Regions from separate parts of the Mycobacterium sp. Soil_C_30 genome, predicted to be linked through region 1. Evidence: riboswitches for the same ligand, from Rfam matches in the RefSeq annotation. Region 1 holds a riboswitch; the other holds the start of a gene.

Region 1 (4,222 bases):
ACCGCGACACCGGAGCGTTCGGCATGATCATCGCCTCGTCCTCGCCGGCGGTGGCGTCCCGGTGCCTCAACATTCGCCCGGGCCTGGGCGCCGCCGCCAGCCAGAACGTCACCGATCCCCGGCTGGGTGGGCAGCTGCTGGACCGGCTCGCCGAAGGCGCCGAGCCGCAGGCCGCGATGACCGCTGTGGTGGCCGACCACGCTTTGCGCGACTACCGGCAGTTGACCGTGCTCGACGCGGCCGGGCGCACCGCGGCCTACAGCGGGGCCGGGGCGCTCGGTGTGCATCACCACGTGGCCGGTGACGGCGTGGTGGCGGCCGGCAACATGCTTGCCGGGCCGGCGACCATCACCGAGCTGATCCGTGGCTACGAGACCTCGGGGGCCGACGAGTTCGAAGCCCGCCTGTTGGCCGGGCTCAACGCCGCGCTGACCGCCGGCGGAGAGGAGGGTCCGGTGTATTCCGCGGGCCTGTTGGTCTATCGGGAGGTCGCTTGGCCGGAGACCACCCTGCGCGTGGACTGGGACGAAGATCCCTACACCCGGCTGGCCGAACTGTGGGAGGTCTGGGAACCCCAGCGCGACGACTACGTGCGGCGTGCCCTGGACCCGTCGGCTGCGCCCAGTTTCGGGGTCCCCGGTGATCTCTGAGCCCAAGGCGGCCGCCGGCGATCACCTGCGGCGCAACTGGGAGCTGGTGCGCGGGGTCAGTACCGCCCTGCATGCCGACCCCGAACTGGCGTGGCACGAGGTGCGGGCGCACCGGATGCTGACCGGGCTGCTGGCCGATCGCGGTTTCCGCGTCGACCACCGCGCCGGGGGACTCGACACCGCGTTTCACGCTCGCGCCGGCACCGGCCCGTTGCACGTCGCTTTCGTGGCCGAATACGACGCGCTGCCCGGGCTCGGCCACGCCTGCGGGCACAACCTGATCGCCGCGTCGGCCATCGGGGCGGCGCTGATGGTGCAGGAGGCCGACCGCGGCCAGGGCCTCACCGTGCACGTCCTGGGCACGCCGGCCGAAGAGGGCGGCGGCGGCAAGATCGTGATGCTGGAGGCCGGTGAGTTCGACGGCCTGGACGCCGCGCTGATGATTCATCCGGGGCCGGTTGACGCCCCGCGGGCCGAGCCGATGGCGGTGGCGCACTGGCGTGTCACGTATCGGGGTGTCAGCGCCCACGCGGGGGCCTATCCGCATCTGGGGGTCAACGCTGCCGATGCGTTCACCGTGGCGCAGGTGGCGATCGGCCTGCTGCGCCAGCAGCTGCCGGCGACGGTGCGGGTCCACGGGGTGGTGACCTCAGCGGGGTCGGCGCCCAACGCCATCCCCGACTCGGCGTCAGGCCGCTGGTATGTCCGTGCCCGCACACTCGCCGAGCTGACCGGCATCGAGAAGCGGATCCGCGCCTGCTTCCAGGCCGGTGCCCTGGGCAGTGGCTGTGATCTCGACATCGAGTTGGAGTCCGCGCCCTACTCGGAATTCCGCACCGACGACGAGATCCTGGACCTGTTCGTCGCGAACGCGGCCGCGCTGGGTCGGGATATGAGCGTCGAGCCGCCGGAAGGGGCGGGGGCCATGGCGTCGGCGTCGACCGACATGGGCAATGTGTCGCAGGTGGTGCGCGCCATCCACCCGTATCTGGGCATCGGTTCCCTGCCCGCGGTCAACCATCAACGTGAGTTCGCCGACGCCGCGGTGGGGCCGCAGGCGGAGGCCGCACTGCGCGACGGTGCCACCGCACTGGCATGGACGGCGCTCGATCTCGCCGGGCGGTAGTATCGCAGTTGCATCGCCCTCTCGCGGGAGAGTTCTGTGACCGCCAGCCACAGACGCCGAAGGAGCAACACCTCTCCGTCAACCTCTCAGGCCCCCGGACCGCGTCAGACCACGATGCCTCTGGAAAGCGGTGCGCGCACCCGCCCATGGGGAAAGGCCTGATCGGCCGAATCTCTCAGGCAGCCCGGTTCGGGTCGACGACAGAGGGGGAGGACGCGATAGTTCGTCCTGCTGCCTAGGAGTTCGTGTTGGCCCTCTCCGATGACGCGCTGTTCAACGACAGCGCCCCGAAATTCGCCGATCGGCACATCGGCCCCGGCGCCGCCGATATCGACACCATGCTCAGTGTCATCGGTGTGCAATCCCTCGACGAGCTTGCGGCCAAGGCGCTTCCGGCCGGCATCCTCGACGCACTGGACGCCGACGGGGTGGCGCCGGGTCTCGACAAGCTGCCGCCCGCGGTGTCCGAGCACGAGGCCCTGGCCCAGCTGCGCGCCATGGCCGACGCCAACACCGTCGCGGTCTCGATGATCGGGCAGGGCTACTACGACACGCTCACCCCGCCGGTCTTGCTGCGCAACATCATGGAGAACCCGGCCTGGTACACGGCCTACACGCCGTACCAACCGGAGATCAGCCAGGGCCGCCTCGAAGCGCTGCTGAACTTCCAGACCATGGTCGCCGACCTCACCGGACTCGACATCGCCAATGCCTCGATGCTCGACGAGGCCACCGCCGCGGCCGAGGCGATGACGCTGATGCAGCGCGCCGCTCGCGGCAAGGCGACCCGCCTGGCCGTCGACGTCGACGTCTTCCCGCAGACCGCTGCCGTGCTGGCCACCCGGGCGCGGCCGCTCAACATCGAGATCGTCACCGCTGACCTGCGCGAGGGTCTGCCCGAGGGTGATTTCTTCGGCGTCATCGCGCAACTGCCCGGCGCCAGCGGACGCATCACCGACTGGTCCGCGTTGATCAAGCAGGCCCACGAACGCGGCGCGCTGGTGGCCCTGGGTGCCGATCTGCTGGCCATGACGCTGGTGGCTCCGCCCGGAGAGATCGGTGCCGACGTGGCGTTCGGCAGTGCGCAGCGCTTCGGCGTGCCGATGGGATTCGGCGGCCCGCATGCCGGTTACCTCGCCGTGGCCACCAAGCAGGCCCGCCAGCTGCCGGGCCGGCTGGTCGGGGTCTCGGTGGATGCCGACGGCGCTCCGGCGTACCGGTTGTCGCTGCAGACCCGCGAGCAGCACATCCGCCGCGACAAGGCCACCAGCAACATCTGTACCGCGCAGGTGCTCTTGGCCGTGATGGCCGCGATGTACGCCAGCTATCACGGCGCCGAAGGGTTGACCGGTATCGCCCGGCGGGTGCACGGGCACGCCGCGCGGGTGGCGGCCGCCCTCGGCGATGCGCTGGTGCATGACACGTTCTTCGACACCGTGCTCGCATCGGTGCCGGGCCGCGCCGACGAGGTGGTGGCCGCGGCCAAGGCGCTGGGCATCAACCTGTGGCGGGTGGACGCCGACCACGTGTCGGTGGCATGTGACGAAGCCACCACCGACGCCCACGTGGCATCGGTGCTGCAGGCCTTCGGCGTGTCCGCCGCCGACGCCGAGCCGGTCGACATCGAGACCCGGACCTCGGAGTTCCTGACGCATCCGGCGTTCACCACCTACCGCACCGAGACGGCGATGATGCGCTACCTGCGGTCACTCGCCGACAAGGACCTGGCACTGGACCGCACGATGATCCCGCTCGGCTCGTGCACCATGAAGCTCAACGCCGCGGCCGAGATGGAATCCGTCACCTGGCCGGAGTTCTCCCGCCAGCACCCGTTCGCCCCGGCCGGCGACAGCGCAGGCCTGCGCACCCTGATCGCCGAGGTGGAAGCCTGGCTGGTGGCCGTCACCGGCTACGACGCGGTCTCGCTGCAGCCCAACGCCGGCTCGCAGGGGGAGTACGCCGGGCTGCTGGCGATCCACGATTACCACGCCAGCCGCGGTGAGAGTCACCGCGATGTGTGTCTCATCCCGTCGAGTGCGCACGGCACCAACGCCGCGTCGGCGGCCCTGGCCGGCATGCGCGTCGTGGTGGTGGCCTGCCGGACCAACGGCGACGTCGACCTCGACGATCTGCGCGCCAAGGTGGCCGAGCACGCGGAGAACCTCGCAGCGCTGATGATCACCTACCCGTCCACCCACGGCGTTTACGAACACGACGTCGAGGAGATCTGCGCCGCGGTGCACGACGCCGGCGGCCAGGTCTACGTCGACGGCGCCAACCTCAACGCCTTGGTCGGTCTGGCCCGGCCGGGCAAGTTCGGCGGCGACGTCAGCCACCTCAACCTGCACAAGACGTTCTGCATCCCGCACGGTGGCGGCGGACCCGGCGTCGGACCGGTGGCGGTGCGCTCACATCTGGCGGAGTTCCTGCCCGGTCACCCGCTGGC
Region 2 (4,222 bases), on a different contig from region 1:
GATGGCGTTGTACGGTCCGGTTGGATGTTCACCGATGACCACGCCGAGATCTCTGGCACGCATGGTTTTCTCTTCGTTCAAGAGTTATTTTCCTAATTGGAAAAGAACTATGCGCCCGGGTGAGCAGTCACGCAACAGGAACGGCAAAATTGGTCCGAATCCGCGAGAGGAGCCCAGCAGTGGCGAGGCCGAACCGGCAGGTAGAGCGACGTGCCGAAATCATGGACGCAGCGATCGCCCTGATCGAGCGCTACGACCTGGCCACGCTCAAGCTCGCCGACGTCGCCGCCGAACTGGGGCTGACCACCAACGCGGTGCGCTACTACTTCAAGGACATGCCCCAGCTGCTCAGTGAGCTGGCGCTGCGCTCCGACGTCCGGTTCTTCGACGAGCGGCTCGAACTCGGTCGCCGCGCCCGCGACATCCACCACCAACTGGCGCTGACCATCGCCGCGGGACTGCCGAGCGGACCCGAGGACGCCGAGTGGCGAGCGATCTGGCGCGCCGTGCTGGCGGCCGGGTTCGAACTCGACCAGCGCCGGGACGTCCAGGGCATCTACCACCGGCAGGTGGACCTCTACACCGACCTCCTCAACGACGGCGCCGAGGCCGGGGCATTCACGCTCCGCTCCCCTGCCCGCGACATCGGGATGACGCTGATGTCGATGGAGGACTACTTCGGCTACCGCATCGTGGCGCGCGACCCCGAGATCAGCCGCAGCACCGCCCTGCGGCTGATGCGCCAGTACGCGGAGTTGGCGACCGGGACCAAGCTGCCCGACACAGTGTGAGGCCGGCGTCGCCCCGCCACGCCCAGTAGCGCCCCGCTGAGCACCGACTGCTCTACCGGGGTTCCGCAGTCATGAGTGCCGATCGTTTGGTGGGATCGCGCCCGGGTACCCGCGCGCCATGCTGAGAAACGCTGTGGGGGAAGGCCTCGTCGCCGGTGCGGCCGGGGTGGCGGTGATGACGGTCGGGGAAAAGCTCGAGCAGCGGATCACGGGCCGGCCGAACTCGCATGTGCCTGCCCGCACGCTCGAGCGCCTCACCGGGATGTCCGAACAACCCGGGCAGCAGCCGCTGGTGCGGAACTGGGCCATGCATTACGGGCAGGGCATCCTGCTCGGGGTGCTGCGGGCGGTCATGTCGGAGGTCGGGTTACGCGGCCCACTGGCGTCGGCGAAATTCGCCGTGGTGCGGCTTACCAATGACCAAATCCTGGAGAACGCCACAGGTGTCGGCGCGCCACCACAGACCTGGCCGCGCAAAGAACTTCTCATCGATGTGTTGCACAAGGCGATCTATGCGTTCGTCACCGGCGCCGTCACCGACATGCTCGCCGCCCGCCGCGGCCCTGGCCCGGGGCAGCGACACGCGGCCCGCCTACCGGGTCGCCACTCGGATGTGGGTCCCGTCCCGTGACAAAGCCGGCGCAGCCCGGTACGTTACCCCCGTCACAATTGAAAAGCCGTTGACGCGTGGCGGGAGAACCTCGAACACCGAGGCGCCGAAGGAGCAACATCCTCCCCGGGAATCTCTCAGGCCCCAGTACCGTTGCGCGAAGGCAACTCTGGAGACAGGCAATCCGAATTGCCTGACCGAAGGTGTACGGCGCTGAGTGCGCCAGATCTCTCAGGTATCAGGACAGAGCGGGGAGTTCCACATCGCCACGGCACCTGCCGAGGCGACCGAACCGGGGGCCGCCTTGTCGACACCGACCTTGTCCACACCCAGATGCACGTCGCTGGACAGCTATGACCGTCAACTGCTGGAGTTCGCAATGGCATGGACGCCGTACGGAGGTCCTCCCGACGACGTCACCTTCCTCGAATTCGGCACGACGCCGGCCGGCGTCGACGCGCAGTTCCGCGCCCTCGTCGCTGCGCACGGCGACCGGATCACGCAGCTGACCCGGGCTGACCGTGCGCTCGTCGTCTCGGCCGTCGCCGCGCTCGCCCGGAGGCAGTGACCTTGACCATCACGCCCAGCTGGCCTACCGTGGACTCAGCATTGATATATCAACTGTCGATCAACAAGCCGAGGACGGTGACCGCATGACGATCAGTGTGTTCGAGCTGTTCTCGATTGGCATCGGCCCATCGAGTTCGCACACCGTGGGACCCATGCGCGCCGCCGCGCGGTTCCTCTCCGATCTGCACACCCTCGGCGCCTTCGACGACGTCCGGGACATCCGTGTCGACCTGTACGGCTCGCTGGCCGCCACCGGAGCGGGTCACGGCACCATGACCGCTGTCCTGCTGGGGCTGGAAGGACTTCTGCCGGAAGAGATCAGTACCGAGCAGATGGAGCGCCGGGTCGACGCCATGCGCGCCACCGGCCGGATCAACTTCGGCGGGGCCCGCGAAATCGCGCTCACCGAGGGTGATTTCATTCTCCGGCCGCTGACCATGTTGCCGTTCCACCCCAACGGGATGACCATCACCGCGCTGGGGCCCGGTGGCACCGAACTGCACCGGGAGACGTACTTCTCGGTGGGCGGCGGGTTCGTCGTCACCGAGGCCGAGAGCCGCGAACCCGCCACCGTCGCAGCCACGTCGGCACACGGTTTCGGCTCGGCCAAGGAGCTGCTGGAACTGTGCCACCAAAAGCGTTGCAGCGTCAGCGAGCTGATGCTCGAGATCGAAAGCGCCAGCAGAAGTGAGGCCGAGATCCGCCGGCGGCTGCTGCACATCCGCGACGTGATGGTGGAATGCGAACAACGCGGTATCGCCCGCGACGGCTTGCTGCCGGGCGCACTGCGGGTCCGCCGCCGCGCCAAGGACTGGTATGAACGCCTCAGCGAGGAAGACCCGCAACGGCTTCCGGAGTTCGCCGAGGACTGGGTGAACCTGGTAGCACTGGCCGTCAACGAGGAGAACGCCTCCGGCGGGCGCATCGTCACCGCGCCCACCAACGGCGCGGCCGGTATCGTCCCGGCGGTGCTGCACTACGCCATGCACTACACCCCCGCGGGCAGGAAGGACAGCGACGAGACCACGGTGCGCTTCCTGCTCGCCGCCGGCGCCATCGGCTCGCTCTACAAGGAACGTGCGTCCATCTCCGGGGCCGAGGTCGGCTGCCAGGGCGAGGTGGGCTCGGCGGCATCGATGGCGGCGGCGGGCCTGGCCGAAATCCTGGGCGGCACACCCGAACAGGTGGAGAACGCCGCGGAAATCGCCATGGAGCACAGCCTCGGCCTGACCTGTGATCCGATCGAGGGCCTGGTCCAGATTCCCTGCATCGAGCGCAACGCCATCTCAGCGGGCAAAGCCATCAACGCCGCACGCATGGCGCTGCGCGGCGACGGCACCCACCGGGTGAGCCTCGACCAGGTGATCGAGACCATGCGCACCACCGGCGCGGACATGAGCTCCAAGTACAAGGAGACCAGCACCGGCGGCCTGGCCGTCAATGTGCCGGTGAACTTCATCGAGTGCTGACGCGCCGCCAATTCTGAACCCCACAACCCAAAAGCAACCGCGCTTCGGTAAGAGGGCATTGGCCTCGTACCAAGCACCAGCGTGCCGAACGAGGACCAGAATTGACACCCTGGCGACCGCCGGTCAGGGCGTAAACTCAACACCACCAGGAAAGGCGACGAGATCCACTTCGTCCATCCCAACGGTGAATGAGTCCGTCGAACCTATACACCAGCAACGAGCAAACGCACGCTGGACAACCTGCGCTGGGAAATTCCCGTCCCATTTGGTTCCTGAACCGTCTTGGGCGAAGTAGTAGTACCAACGGGTGCCCGTAGGGTTGGCGCGGTCTGCACTTTGCCCGCTCGCGAGGTTGATCCAACCCAGAACTTCCCACGGATCACCACACTCTGCCTGGCATTCGTGTCGAGCGCGGCCGTAGGCAACAGAGATAGACCTGCCGGTCGAGTTCGTGAATCGAACTGCGGTGACGGCGCGGGGCGTCGCCACGGCGGCTGCCGGGGTGAGTTCGCGCGGACTACCCAGGGCATCACCATGAGTGGTTTCGTACTCTTCGACCGCCGATGTTCGGAGTCGCAACGGGACATTGGTGCCGGGCCCCACCCGTAGCCGCGGTCCCACCGCAAGCGCTGATGCAGCCTCATCGCCGATCTCGAGCTTTTCGTCGGCCATTGCTTCCTCCTCCAGTTTGCATGCTGCTGTGACTGACAAATCGACACTGCTCTGCGTGTCGGCCGATCTCATGAGTAGGGCACTACCTCCTTTCCACCGCCTCCTATGCG

The links. Region 1 has a riboswitch for glycine ahead of gcvP (aminomethyl-transferring glycine dehydrogenase). Riboswitches for the same ligand answer to the same signal wherever they lie in the genome.
Region 2: linked by a shared signal. The riboswitch ahead of AC3A6P_RS01240 (hypothetical protein) and the one ahead of gcvP (aminomethyl-transferring glycine dehydrogenase) in region 1 are both predicted to bind glycine.

What each region holds. Positions count from the first base shown of each region.
Region 1 is NZ_JBDGJH010000018.1:138,746-142,967, forward strand. Features, by position in the region: gene AC3A6P_RS26980 (DUF1028 domain-containing protein) at 1-650, shown strand, start outside; gene AC3A6P_RS26985 (M20 family metallopeptidase) at 640-1,776, shown strand; glycine riboswitch at 1,791-1,888, shown strand; glycine riboswitch at 1,889-1,990, shown strand; gene gcvP (aminomethyl-transferring glycine dehydrogenase) at 2,046-4,222, shown strand, end outside.
Region 2 is NZ_JBDGJH010000001.1:280,296-284,517, reverse strand. Features, by position in the region: gene AC3A6P_RS01255 (DmpA family aminopeptidase) at 1-63, opposite strand, end outside; gene AC3A6P_RS01250 (TetR family transcriptional regulator) at 222-791, shown strand; gene AC3A6P_RS01245 (hypothetical protein) at 910-1,422, shown strand; glycine riboswitch at 1,473-1,564, shown strand; glycine riboswitch at 1,566-1,657, shown strand; gene AC3A6P_RS01240 (hypothetical protein) at 1,619-1,969, shown strand; gene AC3A6P_RS01235 (L-serine ammonia-lyase) at 2,055-3,440, shown strand; gene AC3A6P_RS01230 (hypothetical protein) at 3,564-4,184, opposite strand.